One region of the Rhodoferax sp. GW821-FHT07G04 genome, then DNA from elsewhere that is predicted to be linked to it. Evidence: predicted binding sites of a transcription regulator. Region 1 holds the regulator's gene; each other region holds the start of a gene.
What was found. The regulator sigma-54, encoded in region 1, starts transcription at its own class of promoters, with help from an activator protein. The targets are predictions, from matches to a motif close to TGGCANGNAANCTGCTTT.
Positions count from the first base shown of each region.

Region 1 (4,424 bases):
GTATCGGCTCCGAATACCACGACCCGGCGAAGATGCCGACCCGCCCCTTGGGCGGCAGCGAACGCCAGTAGCGCCACATGGGCGGGCGCTCGCGCTCCTCGTCAGTGGGCTCAGAGAAAGCCAGCGTGGACAAAAAGCGGGCGTCCATCCATTCGTACAGCACATTGATGGTCTCGCCCTTGCCGGCGCCATCCTGCCCGCTGACCAACACGATGACCGGAATCTTCTTGTTCTCGTGCAGGTCTACCTGTGCAGTCAGCAGCGCTGCGCGCAGGGCCGGGACTGCGGCCTTGTAGGCAGCTTTGGTGATGGTGTGGCCGATTTCTGCGGATTCGAACATGGGCATGTCTCCTGCTGATTGGCCAAGCCATTCTAGGCCGGGGGGTTGGAGCGGACAGGCATTGATGGAAATGGAGCCTAGCCCTTGTACATACTGAATATGTAGCTATAAAAATAGAAGCGCCCTAAAAAGCCCGGGGTACCAGAAGCGATTGTGGCGCTATGCTCAGTACAATCGTCCAGGCTCCACCCGAGCAAGTTCCGTGCCTTTATGAAAAAACCACCCCAACTTCTGCTGTTCCTGGCCGTTTGCACGGCGCTTGCCATGCCCGCCTGGGCAGAAAAGGCCGACCGCAACAAGCCTATGAATCTCGAAGCCGACACCATGCGCTACGACGATGTCAAACAGCTCACGATCTTCCATGGCAACGTGGTAATGACCAAGGGCACGATCCAAGTCCGCGCCGCCCATATTGATGTGCGCCAGGACGCCGACGGCTATCAGTTCGGCGCTATTTCCGGCTCGCCGGAGCGGCCGGCGTTCTTTCGGCAAAAGCGCGAGGCCCTGGACGAATTCATCGAGGTGGAGAGCGAGCACATTGACTACGACGGCCGTGCCGATATTGTTAAATTCACCGGCAAGGCCCAGTTGCGCCGCCTGCGCGGTGGCGCAGTGGCCGACGAAATCAGCGGCGCGGTCATTGTGTATGAGAACCTGACCGATAAATTCAGTGTGGATGGCAGCAGCGCCGCCAGTGCAAAAACCAGTGCCAGCGCACCCGCGCCCGGCGGCCGGGTGCGAGCCATGCTGACGCCCAAGCCCGAAGCTGCTGCCTCTGCACCGGCGGCGGGCAAGGCGGCATCCCAACCCAGCCCCAACCTGCGCGCCACGACGACATTGGGGGGAACCCCCCAGTGAGCGATGTGGTGGTGGCCGCAGACAGCGGCGAAAGCAGCAAAGACACAGATAGCAGCGCCAACGGCAGCGGCGCGGTGGATTCGACCCTGGGCCGGCTGGAGGTCAGCCATATCCAGAAGTTCTACGGCAAGCGCCAGGTGGTCAAGGATGTGTCCCTGACGATGCGTACCGGCGAGGTCGTGGGGCTGCTGGGGCCCAATGGCGCGGGCAAGACCACATCCTTCTACATCATCGTCGGCCTGCTGCGTGCCAGCGCCGGCGACATCACGATAGATGGCCACTCCATCGAGCACATGCCCATCCACCGCCGTGCGCGCCTGGGGCTGGGCTACCTGCCACAAGAGGCGTCGATTTTCCGCAAGCTCAATGTCGAGGAAAACGTGCGCGCCGTGCTGGAGTTGCAGCACGACGAGGCCGGCAAGCCGCTGAACAACGCCGAGATCGAGCGGCGCCTGACCGCGCTGCTGCAAGACCTGCGCGTCGAGCATCTGCGCGAATCACCGGCGCTGGCGCTGTCGGGTGGTGAGCGCCGCCGTGTGGAGATCGCCCGCGCGCTGGCCACGCGGCCCCGCTTCATCTTGCTGGACGAGCCCTTCGCCGGTATCGACCCGATTGCCGTCATTGAAATCCAGCGCATCATCAATTTCCTGAAGTCGCGCGGCATTGGTGTGTTGATCACCGACCACAACGTGCGCGAGACCCTGGGTATCTGCGACCACGCCTACATCATCAGCGACGGCCGCGTGCTGGCCCAGGGCACGCCTTCCGAGATCGTGGACAACGCCGACGTGCGCCGCGTGTACCTCGGCGAACACTTTCGGATGTGATGAAACAGGGGCTTTCTTTACGCGTCTCGCAGCACCTGGCGCTCACGCCCCAGTTGCAGCAGTCCATCCGCCTGCTGCAACTCTCCACACTGGAACTCAGCCAGGAAGTGGAGCAGATGCTGGACGAAAACCCCTTTCTGGAACTGACCCAGGACGAGGCCGTGCGCGAGGAGTTTGGCCTGGCCCAGGCCGATACGCCGGTCAGTGCGGGGGAGCGTGAATCCGAAGTTGCTTCCAATTCCGTAGCGGACTATCCAGATTCCACGGGGGCTAGCAGCACAAAGGACGAAGACACCACCCCGCTGGGCAGCGGTGACGACGAACCCAGCTGGGACGGCGACGGCACAACCGAACTGGTGCCCGACGACGGCGAATGGGGCACGGATGCCAAGGCCCGCACCAACAACCTGGGTGACGACGAAGACACCGACGCCACCGAACTGGCCCGTACCCAGGAGTCGCTGCAGTCTTTCCTGCACCGCCAGGCGCTGGGCCTGCGCCTGGGCGAGGTGGATGCCAGCGCGCTGCGCTTTCTGATCGAGTCGCTGAACGACGACGGCTACCTCGAAGACCCGCTGCCCGAGCTGGCCCGCAGCCTAGCCGGTGACGCGGATGAAGAACAGCTGGAAGACCTGGTCCACCACTTCACGGTCGCCCTGGGCCTGCTGCAAAGCCTGGAGCCTGCTGGTGTGGGCGCCCGCGACCTGGGTGAATGCCTGCGCCTGCAACTGCGCGCCCAACTGGACGACGCGCTGGACCCGCCCGAGCCCGAGCAGGCCGCACTATTGGCCTTGGCGCTGCGCATCTGCGCCCAGCCCATGGACCTGCTGGCCCGCCGCGATGTCAAGACCCTGGTGCAGCGCTGCAACGGCACCGACGCACAGACGCGCGAGGCCATCACGCTGATCGCCCGCCTGGAACCCAAGCCCGGCCGCCGCTTTGTGGATGTGGAGCGCAACATCGTTGTGCCCGATGTGCTGGTGGTGCCCGTGGGCAAGGTGCGCCCCGGTGTCAACCCGCAGTTCCGCGTGATGCTCAACCCCGAGGTCATGCCCAAGCTGCGCGTGCACGACATTTATGCCAACGTGCTGCGCAACCACCGTGGTGGCGGCAAGGACAGCGCCAGTTACGCCGGCCTGCAGCAGCGCCTGCAAGAGGCGCGCTGGTTCATCAAGAACATCCAGCAGCGCTTTGACACCATCCTGCGCGTCAGCACCGCCATCGTGGACCGGCAAAAAAGCTTCTTCACGCACGGCGAGCTGGCCATGCGCCCCCTGGTGCTGCGCGAGATTGCCGACGAACTGGGCCTGCACGAGTCCACCATCAGCCGCGTCACCACCGCCAAATACATGGCCACGCCGTTCGGCACCTTCGAGCTGAAATATTTCTTCGGCTCCGGCCTGGGCACAGAGTCCGGCGGCAATGCGTCCAGCACGGCCGTGCGCGCACTCATCAAGCAATTCATCAGCGCCGAAAGCGACAAAAAGCCCTTGAGTGATAACCAGATTTCCGAGATGCTGAAAGAGCAGGGCATCGAATGCGCCCGCCGCACGGTTGCCAAATACCGCGAGGGGCTGAAGATTGCTCCCGCGTCGTTGAGGAAGGCTTTATGAACTCACTCCAAATCTTCCTCCCCTGCGCCGCCGGCGTAGAAGACCTGCTGGCCCATGAGGTGCACGACCTGACCGGTTTGATGGGCCAGGACCTGCTGACACGCCGTGGCGGGGTGATGGCCCAGGCCTCGTGGCGCGACGCGCTGCGGCTCAACTTGCACAGCCGCTTGGCCCAGCGCGTGCTGGTGCAGCTGAACTACACGGAATACCGCACCGAACAAGACCTGTACCGCGCCGCCAGCGACGTGGCGTGGGAGATCTGGTTCACGCCCCAGCAGTCGATCAAGGTCGAGGTGACGGCCCAGCACAGCCCGCTGAACAGCCTGAACTTTGCCGCGCTCAAGATCAAGGACGCCGTTTGCGACCGCTTCCGCGCCAAGGCCCACGGGGTGCGCCCGGACGTCAACACCCAGTGGCCCGATGTGCGCATTTATGCCCACCTGACCACCGACACTTGCTCGCTGTATATCGACACCTCGGGCGAGCCGCTGTTCAAGCGCGGCTGGCGCGAGGACAAGGGCGAGGCGCCGCTGAAAGAGACGCTGGCCGCGGCCATGATTGCCGCCTGCGGCTGGGCCGAGGGTGACGATGATCTGTTGCCGCTGTACGACCCCTGCTGCGGTAGCGGCACCATTGCCATCGAGGCCGCGCAGATCGCCTGCAACATCGCACCGGGCAGCCTGCGCCGCTTTGCGTTTGAGAAATACATTCCGTTCCAGCAACACGTCTGGGACGCCATCAAGGCCGAAGCTGCCGCTGCCGTCGTCAAGCCGGGACCCGACCAGG
Region 1 is NZ_JBWKQD010000002.1:1,001,111-1,005,534, reverse strand. Features, by position in the region: gene pap (polyphosphate:AMP phosphotransferase) at 1-340, opposite strand, end outside; gene lptA (lipopolysaccharide transport periplasmic protein LptA) at 551-1,198, shown strand; gene lptB (LPS export ABC transporter ATP-binding protein) at 1,273-2,025, shown strand; gene rpoN (RNA polymerase factor sigma-54) at 2,025-3,638, shown strand; gene AC07OO_RS13800 (THUMP domain-containing class I SAM-dependent RNA methyltransferase) at 3,635-4,424, shown strand, end outside.

Region 2 (4,424 bases), on a different contig from region 1:
GTCAGCTTTGTCCTCTACTTGGTGGTCATCGATTTCTGCAACTATTGGGTGCACCGTGGCCAGCACCAGTTTGAGTGGTGGTGGCGCTTGCATTCCCTGCACCACGCGCAGCGCCAGATGACGATGTGGAGCGACAACCGCAACCACCTGCTGGATGACCTGGTGCGGGACACCCTGATGGTGGTGGTGGCCCAATTGATTGGCATTGCACCAGGGCAGTTTGTCGCGGTGTCCGCCTTTACGCAGCTCAGTGAGAGCTTCCAGCACGCCAATCTGCGGGTCTGGTTTGGCCGTGTAGGTGAGCGCCTGTGGGTCAGCCCGCGCTTCCACCGCTTGCACCATGCGATTGGCGTCGGGCATGAGTCGCATGGCAAGAACACGCTCGGCGGAGCGAACTTCGGTGTGTTGCTGCCTTGGTGGGACGTGCTGTTCGGCACGGCCAATTTCGAGCACCGCTTCGATCCCACCGGCGTGCGTGACCAGGTGGAGCAGGGCAGGGACTATGGGCGCGGATTCTGGAGCCAGCAATGGCAGGGGATCAAGCGCCTGGTCGGCAAGGCATAGCCTGGGCAAACTTGATAGATAGGCGGGTGGCGTTATGCTTGCGCCATGAACCTGCTTCTTGACTCCTTCTGGCGCGCAGCACTGTATTGCCTGCGGCCCCAGGTCATTCTGTGGTCCTTGCTGCCACTGATTCTGATGATTGCCGCCACGGTGGGCCTGGGCTACCTGCTGTGGGACTATGCACTGGACCAGGTTCGTGTCTTGTTGGAATCCTCCACCTTCGTCAACCATGGTTGGGCCTGGCTCGATGGCATGGGCTTGGGCCGCATCAAGACGGTGCTGGCGCCCCTGGTTGTGATTTTTACGGTGACGCCGGTCATCGTCGTTGCCTGCCTTCTGCTCGTCGCATTGATGATGACGCCCATGTTGGTGCGTCTGGTGGCCAAACGGCGGTTCGCGAGCCTGGAGGAGCGCAATGGCGCTTCCATCTGGCACAGCCTGGCCTGGTCGCTGGGATCATCGGTGCTGGCCTTTGTCGCGCTGCTGATTTCCGTTCCGCTGTGGTTTGTGCCGCCCCTGGTGCTGGTCTTGCCACCGTTGATCTGGGGCTGGCTGACCTACCGTGTGATGGCTTTTGATGCCTTGGCGGCCCACGCCGACAAAGAGGAACGCAGCGCCGTGCTCAAGCGCTATCGCCCGCAGTTGCTGGGCATGGGCGTGCTATGTGGCTACCTGGGGGCGGCACCCAGCCTGGTGTGGGCCTCGGGGGCCTTTTTCCCGCCCTGGTTCGTGTTTCTGGCGCCGCTGGCGATCTGGATTTACACGCTGGTCTTTGCCTTCTCCTCGCTATGGTTCATTCACTACTGCCTGGCGATTTTGCAGGAGTTGCGTCGTGCTCAACTGGCGGCTGCTACGGCCGCGGCGACCCCCATTGCGCTGGACGCCGAACCGCCAGCGGCCCCGGCTGCCACAGGCATACGCTTCATGCCGCTGGAGTAGCCTGTTGCTTGCGGCCTGGGTAGCCCACGCTGCAAGTGCGATGGCGATGGGTGGTGCGCTCGAAATTGGTGCATTGGTATATTTGCACCAATAATGTGCATTGTTGAGGCATCCTGTTTTGGTGCATCTGGCCGCGATGAGCCATTGTTACCGGGCGTGCATGCGGGTGACTTTGCGCCCGCCCGAGTGGAAAGCCCGATTTCTCAGGGCAGAATAGAGTGCTTTACCAAAATCAGGTCCAGGGCAGCGGTTGGCACAAAAGCTGCGTTGTGGACTGGGCGAATTTTTTACAACCGAGCAACAGGAGTATTTGATGGCCAAGACCGTCGCAGACGTCATGAAGATGGTGAAAGAAAATGAAGTCAAGTTCGTTGACTTCCGTTTCACCGATACCCGCGGCAAAGAACAGCACGTGACCGTGCCCGTTTCGCATTTCGACGAAGACAAATTCACATCCGGCCACGCATTCGACGGCTCCTCCGTCGCGGGCTGGAAGGGCATTGAAGCATCCGACATGCAGTTGATGCCCGATCCCAATACCGCCAATATCGACCCCTTCTTCGAAGAAACCACGCTGTTCATGAGCTGCGACGTGGTCGAGCCCAGCGACGGCAAGGCCTATGACCGTGACCCACGTTCCATCGCCAAGCGCGCTGAAGCCTACCTCAAGGCCAGCGGCATTGGCGATACGGCCTACTTCGGTCCAGAACCCGAATTCTTCATCTTCGACGGTGTGCGTTGGTCCAACGAACCCGGCAAGGTTATGTTCGAAATCGAAGAGTACGAAGCACCCTGGAACAGCGGCGCCAAGCTCGAAGGCGGCAACCGCGGCCACCGTCCCACGGTCAAGGGCGGCTACTTCCCCGTGCCCCCCGTCGACAGCACGCAAGACATGCGTGCAGAAATGTCCCTGATCCTCGAATCCCTGGGCATCCCGGTTGAAGTGTTCCACCACGAAGTGGCGGGCGCAGGGCAAAACGAAATCGGCACCAAGTTCAGTACCCTGGTGGAACGCGCCGACTGGACCCAAGTGTTGAAGTATGTGGTGCAAAACGTGGCCAATGCCTATGGCAAGACCGCTACCTTCATGCCCAAGCCCTACGCCGGCGACAACGGCTCCGGCATGCACGTGCACCAGTCCATCTGGAAAGACGGCAAGAACCTGTTTGCCGGCGACGGCTATGCCGGTCTGTCCGACTTCGCGCTGTACTACGTGGGCGGCATCATCAAGCATGCACGTGCTTTGAACGCCATCACCAACCCCGGTACAAACAGTTACAAACGTCTGGTGCCCGGCTACGAAGCACCCGTGAAGCTGGCCTACAGCTCGCGCAACCGTTCCGCATCGATCCGCATTCCGTTTGTGGCCAACCCCAAGGGCCGCCGCATCGAAGCGCGTTTCCCCGATCCATCTGCCAACCCCTACCTGGCCTTCTCGGCCCTGATGATGGCCGGCCTGGACGGCGTGGAAAACAAGATCCATCCCGGCGAAGCCGCGACCAAGGATCTGTACCACCTGCCGCCCGAGGAAGATGCACTGGTGCCAACCGTGTGCCACAGCCTGGACCAGGCGCTGGATTGCCTCAACGCAGACCGCGGTTTCCTGACCAAGGGCGGTGTGTTCACCGACTCCATGCTCGATGCCTACATCGAACTGAAGATGGGTGAAGTGACCCGCCTGCGCATGGCTCCTCACCCTGTCGAGTACGACATGTACTACTCGCTGTAAGCCCTGCGGCTTGCGTTGCAAACAAAAGGACGGCATCTGCCGTCCTTTTTGTTTTGGCGCCGGGCCGCCCCAAGCCAAGATGTGGCCCCTTGGGGGCAGGGAGCCACACGCAGTGGGTGACCGTGGGGCACAAGTTTCTTTGAACCTGTTGCAGCAAAGCGCCTCCAATGCCGATATAGACTCGCAGGATTTTGTTTTTCGTGCCTTTTGGCGCATACTGACTATCCGGCCCTGCACATCGTTGCGTGGACACAGAATGAAAATCGCTTTACTGATCCCTTTGTTGGCAGCATTGGCAGGCACCGCCAGCTGGGCTCAAGACCGCATCTACCGATGCGGCAACGAATACACCAACACCATCCCCGAGTCCCAGGCCAAGAACTGCAAGCTGGTCTCGGGTGGCAACGTTACCGTGGTGCAGTCCCACAAACCCAACCCCAACCGCGTGGCTGCGGCCACCCAGCCAGGCCAGCGCGTGGATGCGAGTGACCAGCGCGCCAAGGATTCCGACTCTCGTTTGATCCTGGAATCCGAGCTGAAGAAAGCAGAAGCTCGGCGTGCCGAACTGCTCAAGGAATACAACAACGGCGAGCCCGAAAAACTGGGCGCCGAGATGCGCAACAACCAGAAATACATTGACCGCGTGGCCGAACTGAAGGCCAGCATCAGCCGCAGCGAAAGCGATATCGATGGCATACGCCGCGAGTTGAGCCGCGTCCCATCCGCAGCGCCGCAGCCCAACAACAGCGCCCCTCGTTGACTCCAGCGACGTGGACGCGTCTACCCCCTACCAATCGTTTGATCTGCTCGCCACCCTGGTGGCGGTCGTGCGTACCAATGCCGAAGTCGTGTTCTCTAACGCGGCCTTGGAAGATGTGTTGGGCATCTCGCGGCGCGCGATTGTCGGCTCCTGTTTGTCAGACACTTTCACCGAACCCTCGCTGCTGCAAAACGCATTGAGTGGCGTGCGTGAGAACGCATTTGCGGTGCTGCGCTACGACGCCTTTCTGAAGCGCGCGGGTGGCGACCCCATGCCGGTGCATGTCATCATCTCGTGGACCGAGCCGGTGGAGTCCATCATCGTGGAGATGGTGCCGTTGGAGCAGCAGACCCGCCAGGATCGTGAAGAGCGCTTGGCCGAGCAGGCGCAGACCAACAAGGAGCTGATACGCAACCTGGCCCATGAGATCAA
Region 2 is NZ_JBWKQD010000001.1:78,682-83,105, reverse strand. Features, by position in the region: gene AC07OO_RS00355 (sterol desaturase family protein) at 1-564, shown strand, start outside; gene AC07OO_RS00350 (EI24 domain-containing protein) at 610-1,503, shown strand; gene glnA (type I glutamate--ammonia ligase) at 1,817-3,232, shown strand; gene AC07OO_RS00340 (hypothetical protein) at 3,489-3,992, shown strand; gene glnL (nitrogen regulation protein NR(II)) at 4,003-4,424, shown strand, end outside.
Region 2: the regulator sigma-54 is predicted to act here: its motif matches at 1,755-1,772, upstream of glnA (type I glutamate--ammonia ligase).

Region 3 (4,424 bases), on a different contig from region 1:
GCCACACCAGCCAATTGCCCGTGATCGCACTGACGGCCGGCGCCTTCAAAGCCCAACAAGAGATAGCCCTGGAATCCGGCATGAATGCCTTTGTGGCCAAGCCTTTCAATGTCGAAGAACTGATCGCGACCATCCAGCAATGGGCACGCCAACCAGGGGGTACTGGCACTCCATCGGAACCACAAGCCACATCGGCACCCGCACCCGCGAACCCTGCCCCATCCACAGAGTCTGTGGTGGCCGCACCCGCATGGCCCGGCCTGGATGTCGACAAGGGGCTGGGCATTTGGCAAGACCCCAAGGGCTACCGCGAGTTTCTGCTGAAGTTCGCGGTCATGTACGCCGATTGCAGCCGCCAACTGGGTGACGCCTATGGAGCGAACGACCGCGTGGCCGCGCGCGCACAACTGCACAAGCTGCGCGGCGCCGCCGGTACCATGGCCCTGGACGATGTGGCCCGCTATGCCGGGGCACTGGAGACGCTGGACGATACCGCCGACGCCCGCGCTGCGCTACAGACCTTGCAGGCGGCACTGGAGACGGCGTTCGTGTCGATTGCCGCCTATGCCGCCAGCACGGCGTCTCTGGCGTAAGCTACTAATTTGATAGCTTCACATTTAGCATTTACGGGGGCTAGCGCCATTTTTTCCAAGTGGCGATAGCCCACCGGAGCAGTTTACGCGTCAGAAGAAGCCCAGCTTGCTTTCGCTGTAGCTCACCAGCAGGTTTTTGGTTTGCTGGTAGTGGTCCAGCATCACTTTGTGGGTCTCGCGGCCGATACCCGATTCCTTGTAGCCGCCAAACGCTGCATGTGCTGGGTAGGCGTGGTAGCAGTTGGTCCACACGCGGCCGGCCTTGATGGCACGGCCCATGCGGTAGGCCACGTTGCCATTGCGGCTCCACACACCGGCACCCAGGCCGTAGAGCGTGTCGTTGGCAATTTCCAGCGCCTCGGCCTCGTCCTTGAAGGTCGTCACGGCCAGCACGGGGCCGAAGATTTCTTCTTGGAAGATGCGCATCTTGTTGTGGCCTTTGAACAGCGTGGGCTGCACGTAATAGCCATTGGCCAAGTCGCCGCCCAAATGGGCCTGGGCGCCGCCGATCAGCACCTCGGCGCCTTCCTGCTTGCCCAGGTCCAGATACGACAGGATCTTGTTCAACTGCTCCTTGGAGGCCTGTGCGCCCAGCATCGTGTCGGTGTCCAGCGGGCTGCCCTGTTGAATAGCGGCCACGCGCTTCAGGGCCTTGGCCATGAACTTGTCGTAGATGCTCTCCTGGATCAGCGCGCGGCTGGGGCAGGTGCAGACCTCGCCCTGGTTGAAGGCAAACAGCACCAGGCCCTCGATGGCCTTGTCCAGAAAACCATCGTCCTTGTCCATGACATCGGCAAAGAAGATGTTGGGCGACTTGCCACCCAGCTCCAATGTAGCGGGGATCAGGTTGTTGGCCGCGGCCTGCGCAATCACACGGCCGGTGGCGGTGGAACCGGTGAACGCGATCTTGGCGATGCGCTTGCTGGTAGCCAGCGGCATGCCGGCTTCACGGCCGTAGCCGTTGACGATGTTCAGCACACCCGGTGGCAGCAAATCGGCAATCAACTCGGCCACCAGCAGGATGCTGATGGGTGTGGACTCCGCGGGCTTCAGCACCACACAATTGCCAGCACCGAGCGCCGGGGCCAGCTTCCAGGCCGCCATCAAAATAGGGAAGTTCCACGGAATGATCTGTCCCACCACACCCAGCGGCTCATGCAGGTGGTAGGCCACGGTGTTCTCGTCGATGTGGCTCAGCGCCCCCTCTTGCGCGCGCAGGCAGCCGGCAAAGTAGCGGAAGTGGTCCACGGCGAGCGGTATGTCGGCATTCAGGGTTTCGCGTATGGGCTTGCCGTTGTCCACGGTCTCGGCATAGGCCAGGCGCTCCAGGTTGGCTTCAATCCGGTCGGCAATCTTCAACAGGATGTTGGAGCGCTCGGCCGGCGATGTCTTGCCCCAGGCATCCGCCGCGGCGTGGGCCGCGTCCAGCGCCAGTTCGATGTCGGCGGCCGTGGAGCGCGCCGCGCGGGTATAGGGCTTGCCGGTGACCGGGGTGATCACCTCGAAGTATTCGCCCTTGACCGGTGGCACAAACTTGCCGCCGATGAAGTTGTCGTAATGCACCTGGAATTGCTGGGGTGCGTCGGGCGATCCGGGTTTTGCGTACAGCATGTCGTATGTCTCCTGGTTATATCGGTAGTAGTAACGCCCAGCCGGAAGTGCCTTGGCTTCCACGGCTTTGCACATGACTATTTGCATGCGGCGTGCCAGGCTCCGGTTTCAACCCGAAGCGGAGGAAATTGCCTTGTTCGCCTGACACAACAACCTGGTAGCCTGCGGTACAGACACCACCGCTGTGCCAATGCGGCACACCCACTGTGTCAAAACGGAACACCGCCTGCGCCAATCGGGTTGAAATGGCATTTGGCACTGGCGCACAATGGCATGCATGCGGCACAGGCTCAGCCGCAAAGCCGGAGGTAGCACACCCACCCCGCTGATCCATTCAGGAGACAAGGCCCATGCCCACACCCGCGTTGCAAGAACGTTCGGTACCCAGCCAACTGCGCGAAGCCCGCCGCCAGTTGGTCAGCCACGGCCGGCTGCCTGCCGACCTGATCCAGGGGGATCTGGCCCGCTCCTGGCTGCGCTGCTGGCAGTTGGGTTTGCAGCCGATAGGCCGCGCGCCAGGCGCACCCAATGCATCGGGCGCGCAATTGGCACGGGCGCTGGAGCGCCAGCGCGAACTGGTGGCCCATGCCCGGCCCGTCATGGAATTCCTGCACGAGCAGACCCGTGGCACCGACAGCATGAGCATCTTGGCAGGGCCAGACGGCATGTTGCTGCACACCCTGGGTGACCCGCAGTTCATAGGCCGTGCCGAGCGTGTGGCGCTACGCTTGGGCGCCACCTGGCATGAGCAGTTTCGCGGCACCAATGCCATTGGCACGGCACTGGCCGAAGAGCACGCCGTCGTCGTCCATGCGGCCGAGCACTACTTGGAGCGCAATGGATTTTTGACTTGCGCCGCCGTGCCGATACATGACCCCAAGGGCCGCATTCTGGGTGTGCTGGATGTCTCGGGTGACCACAGGGGCTACCACCGCCACACGCTGGGCCTGGTGCGCTCGGCCGCCCGCATGATCGAGCACCGGCTGTTTGACACACGCCACGACACCCGCCAATGGTGCGGACTGCGCCTGCGCTTTCACATGCAGGCCGAGGGCATTGGCACCGTAGCCGAGGGCCTGTTGGCAGTTACACCAGAGGGCCACTTGGCGGGTGCCAACGCAGCGGCTCTGGACCTGTTGGGACTGGACTGGGCTCGGCTATCCCACACACCACTGGAAGCCGTGCTGGCCGAGCGCCTTGAACAGTTGCTGGACTGGGGCCAGCGCGCATCGTCCACGCCCCACGTGGTGCACACCACGGCGGGCCGGGCCGTCTGGGTACGCGTAGAGGCGGCGCGTCCCAGTTACCTGGCACGCCAACCCGCACCGCCCAGCCAACGCATGCCGGTGACCGACCTGAACCCCACCGACGCGCTCGCCGCACTGGACACCGGAGACAGCGTTCTGTGTACCGCCATTGCCCGCGCCCGCAAACTGCTGGGTAAGCCCATCGCCGTGCTGCTGCAAGGAGAATCCGGCGTGGGCAAGGAGGTGTTTGCCCGCGCTGCCCACCAGAGCGGCCCACGGCGAGATCAACCGTTTGTCGCCGTCAACTGTGCCGCCCTACCCGAGAACCTGATCGAAGCCGAACTGTTCGGTTACCAGAGCGGCGCCTTCACTGGCGCGCGGCGTGAAGGTGCGCCGGGTCGTATACGCGAGGCCCATGGTGGCACGCTGTTTCTGGATGAGATTGGCGACATGCCACTGCCACTGCAAGCCCGCCTGTTGCGCGTGCTGCAAGAGCGCATGGTGGTGCCACTGGGCGGTGGCAAGCCGGTCGCCGTGGACTTCTGCCTGGTCTGCGCCACCCACCGCGACCTGCCCACGGAAATGCAGGCCGGGCGCTTTCGCGAAGACCTGTACTACCGCCTCAATGGCCTGACGTTGCGCCTGCCACCGCTGCGTGAGCGCGGCGACTTGCAGCACCTGCTGCAGCGGGAACTAAAGGCTTTGGTACCCGAACGCAACATCCACATCGCGCCCGATTTGCTACAGGCCCTGCAGGCCTACCGCTGGCCCGGCAATCTGCGCCAGTTGTTCAATGTGCTGCGCACCGCCTGCGCCTTGTTGGATCCCGAAGACGACACCATCACCTGGGACCATCTGCCGGACGATGTGCTACAGGCCCTGCGCCCACTTCAGCAGGTCGCTCCCAACACCTTGGACACAACGCAGTACGCTGAAACACAGGGAGACCTGCGCACCCAGTCACGCCAGACCA
Region 3 is NZ_JBWKQD010000001.1:776,782-781,205, forward strand. Features, by position in the region: gene AC07OO_RS03560 (sensor histidine kinase, YfiR-like protein-associated) at 1-593, shown strand, start outside; gene adh (aldehyde dehydrogenase) at 684-2,204, opposite strand; gene AC07OO_RS03570 (sigma-54-dependent Fis family transcriptional regulator) at 2,555-4,424, shown strand, end outside.
Region 3: the regulator sigma-54 is predicted to act here: its motif matches at 2,285-2,302, upstream of adh (aldehyde dehydrogenase).

Region 4 (4,424 bases), on a different contig from region 1:
GGTACTTGCGCGCGGCTTCCTGCTGTGTGGTGGCGCTGCTCAGGTAGGGCACATCGGCACGGGCCGTCTGGCCACCCACAGTGCCGACCGGTGGCGCGGCGGTGCTGCTGGTGACGGCCGGGCCAGCGGCGTTGGCGTAGCGCGCAATGAATGCGCCATGCGAGGGCAATGGTCCGCGCGGCGCGCTGGGGTCGGTCTCTACCAAATAGGGGAAGTCGGCCTTGCTGACCCATGGCAACGAGTCCAGCGGCAGACGCAGGCCCATGGGTGAATCGCCGGGCATCAGGTACATGCGCTCGTCACGGAAGAACCAGGGGCCGGTGGTCCACTTCGGGCCACTGAGGCTGGGGCCTTCACCGGCTTTGATGGGCAGCACATAGCCGATGGCGGTGTCCAGCTTTTGTGCGAACACGCGGCGCAGCCGCGCGCGCTCCATTTCGTCGTCGAGCTTGGAGTGGAACGGGTCCACATTCACCGGCAGGCGCCGTTCGCGCCACAGGTAGTACCAGGCGTCTTCGTAGCCAGGCAGGATGTACTGGTCGGTCACGCCCAGGCGCCTGCACAGGGTCTGCGTGAAGCGCATGGCATCTGCGCTGGTGTAGTAGGTGGGATCGCGCTCGTCGGTGAACAGCGAAGGGTCGGACCAGACCGGCTGTTTGTCGGCCCGCCAGTAGATGTTCAATGCCCAGCGCGGCAGCTGCTCACCGGGGTACCACTTGCCCTGACCAAAATGCAGGAAACCGCCCTGGCCGTATTCGTGGCGCAGCTTGTGCACCAAGGCTGTAGCAAAGCCGCGCTTGGTGGGGCCTAGGGCGTCGGTGTTCCATTCGGCGGCGTCGCGGTCGTTGACGGCCACAAAGGTGGGCTCACCCCCCATGGTCAAGCGCACATCGCCGGCTACCAACTCTTTGTCTACCGCAGCGCCCAGGTCCATGACGTCGGCCCATTGCTCCTCGGTATAGGGCTTGGTTACACGGGGCGACTCGTAGATGCGGGTCACCTGCATGTGGTGGCTGAACTCCACCTCGCTCTCGTCCACGCCGCCTTCAATGGGCGCCGCCCCCGAGGGCTGGGGTGTGCAGGCCAGCGGGATGTGGCCTTCACCGGCCAGCAGGCCGCTGGTGGCGTCCAGGCCTATCCAGCCGGCGCCAGGCAAATAGACTTCGCACCAGGCGTGCAGGTCGGTGAAATCGACCTCGGTACCGCTGGGACCGTCCAGGGCCTTGACGTCGGGTTTGAGCTGTATCAGATAGCCCGACACAAAGCGGGCCGCCAGCCCGCAATGGCGCAGCAGTTGCACCAGCAACCAGCCGGAGTCGCGGCAGGAGCCCGATCCCTTGGTCAGCGTTTCCTCCGGCGTTTGCACGCCGGGCTCCATGCGTATGGTGTAGCGGATGTCGTTGTGCAGCATCTGGTTCAGGTCGACCAGAAAATCGATGGTGCGCCGCTTGGTGTAGTTGATCTTGGCGAGGTAGTCGTTGAGCAGCGGGGTGCGCTCGTCGGCCAGCAGATAGGGCAGCAGTTCTTCCTGCAGCATGGGTTCGTATTTGAACGGAAACTCCTCGGCTGACGGCTCCAGAAAGAAGTCGAACGGGTTGTAGACCGCCATCTCGACGACCACGTCCACCGTGACCTTGAACTCGCGCGTCTTGTTGGGGAAGACCAGTCTCGCCTGGTAGTTGGCAAACGGGTCTTGCTGCCAGTTCAGGAAGTGGCCCTCGCTGGGCTCCACTTTGAGCGAATAGGAAATGATCTTGCTACGGCAGTGCGGCGCCGGGCGCAGGCGCACAACCTGGGGGCCTAGCGCTACCAGGCGGTCGTAGCGGTAGTGGGTAACGTGGTTCAGTGCAGCGTGAATGGACATGGCAGATCGTCTCGTTAGGACTCGTAAGTCGGTTCAATGCAAAGGGGCGTCCCGTTGCACGCATGGTAGCAAGCAATTACTACGCCACCGAAAATAGCGGGTTAGCATGGCCCTGTGCGCATGCTCTCTTTCCTCTTCCACGGTCAAGCCCGATTGCTGTTGGCGGCATTGCTGGGTGTGGTGCTGGGCACGGCCCTGCAATTGCAGCAGGCGCAGCTCTTTGCGTGGCAGGTCTATGCGGCTATTGTGCTGCTAGCCCTCGTCGTATATGCACTATCAGCTATTGAAAACATAGCATACGCTTGGCACTCGGTGTTGGCGATGCTGGCGCTGGGGCTGCTGTGTTTTGGTACGACGGGCCTGCGCTCCACTGTCTATCTGGGTGAGGCCCTGGACCCGGCATTGGAGGGGCGCGATGTGCAGGTCGTGGGCGTGGTGGCCAGCCTGCCCCAACGCAACGAATCGGGCCTGCGCTTTCGGCTGGAGGTGGAATCTGCATCCCTGGATGCCAAGGCGCTGCGCCTGCCGCCGCTGGTGGATGTGGGCTGGTATGGCGGTACGTTTTCCGCCGGGCCTGCGGTGTGGGAGGGCGCTACCAATCCCAAGGACGCAGCCAAGAACGCCGACGCCGTGTTGCCCCCGTCCAGCCAAAACCGCCAGCCGGCCGATGTGCGGGCCGGCGAGCGCTGGGCGCTGACGCTGCGGCTGAAGGCGCCGCACGGCAGCCGCAACCCCTTTGGCTTTGACTACGAACTCTGGTTGTGGGAGCAGGGCGTACAGGCCACTGGCTATGTGCGCTCTACCGCCAAAGACGCTGAGCCGCAAAACCTCGGCCAGACCTGGCGCCACCCCGTCGTGCTGGCCCGCCAGACGGTGCGCACGCGCATCTACCAGCAGGTGAGCGAGCGCCAGTTTGCCGGCATGATCGCCGCGCTGGTGGTGGGCGACCAGGCGGCCATTGACCGGGTGGACTGGGATGTGTTCCGCGCCACGGGCGTCGCGCATTTGGTCAGTATCTCTGGGCTCCACATAACCATGTTTGCCTGGGGCGCGGCCTGGCTGGTGGGCTGGCTCTGGCGGCGCTCGGGTCGGCTGTGCATTGCGTTGCCGGCACCCAGTGCGGCGCTGGTCGGTGGCGTGTTGCTGGCCACTGCTTACGCCGTATTCTCTGGCTGGGGCGTGCCGGCCCAGCGCACCTGCCTGATGCTGGCCACGGTCGCGCTGCTGCGTCTGTCGGGCGCGCGCTGGCCCTGGCCCCTGGTGTGGATGCTGGCCTGCGCCGTGGTCGTGGTTTGCGACCCTTGGGCGCTGCTGCAGGCCGGGTTCTGGTTGAGCTTTGTCGCGGTGGGTGTGCTATTTGCTACTGATTTAGGAGCGAATAATGCAGATGATACGAGGGCTAACGGACTAAATGGCTTGCAAGATCCCGGCGAACCTGCTCCAAGAAGCCTGGCACTTCTCCGGGGCGGTGCAATGCGCGCTGCGAGAGGCCTGGCGGGCGCCTTTCGTGAGCAATGGGTGATCACGGTGGCGCTGACGCCGCTGACGCTGCTGCTGTTTGGTCAGGTGTCGGTCGTGGGTTTGGTTGCCAATGCATTGGCCATCCCGTGGATCACGCTGGTGGTAACACCCCTGGCCATGTTGGGCGTGCTGCTGCCGGCGTTGTGGACTGTGGCGGCTGGTGCTATCGGCTGGTTGTATGCCTATCTGCAGTGGCTGGCGTCTTGGCCGTGGGCATCTGTTGCGGTGGCGGTACCGCCGCTGTGGGCGGGCGCGGCCGGCGTGTTGGGTGGGCTGCTGTTGGTGTTGCCTTGGTCTTGGCGTTTACGGGTCTTGGGTCTGCCCCTGTTGCTGCCGGTCTTGCTGTGGCGCGCACCGTTGCCGGCGGTGGGGCAGTTTGAACTGCTGGCCGCTGATATCGGCCAGGGCAATGCCGTGTTGGTGCGCACAGCCAACCACGCGCTGCTGTACGACGCAGGCCCCCGCTTCAGCCTGGAGAGCGATGCTGGCCACCGCGTGCTGGTGCCGCTTTTGCAGGCCTTGCATACACGGCTGGACATGCTGTTGCTCAGCCACCGGGACATGGACCACGTGGGCGGCGCGCCCGCCGTGCTGACCATGCAGCCCCGGGCCGAACTGCTTAGTTCCATTGAGGCCGGCAATGCCTTGCAGACCTTGCGTCCGGCCCGGCGCTGCGTGGCGGGCCAGCATTGGGAATGGGATGGCGTACAGTTTGACGTGCTACATCCTCAGGCGACGGACTATGACGCGCAAGCCAAGTCCAACGCCATGTCCTGCGTGCTGCGCATTGCCAATGGTGCACAAACGGCCTTGCTGGTGGGGGATATTGAGCAGCCGCAAGAGGCGGCTTTGGTGGAGCAGGGCGTTGACCTTAGAGCGGATGTACTGCTGGTTCCGCACCACGGTAGCAAGACCTCCAGCAGTGCGGAATTTCTGGACGCTGTGGCGCCGCGCACAGCCATCGTCCAATCCGGCTACCGCAACCGCTTTGGCCACCCGGCGCCCGCCGTGCTGGCGCGCTACCAGGAGCGGCAGATCG
Region 4 is NZ_JBWKQD010000003.1:35,423-39,846, forward strand. Features, by position in the region: gene AC07OO_RS17455 (transglutaminase family protein) at 1-1,864, opposite strand, end outside; gene AC07OO_RS17460 (DNA internalization-related competence protein ComEC/Rec2) at 1,985-4,424, shown strand, end outside.
Region 4: the regulator sigma-54 is predicted to act here: its motif matches at 1,934-1,951, upstream of AC07OO_RS17455 (transglutaminase family protein).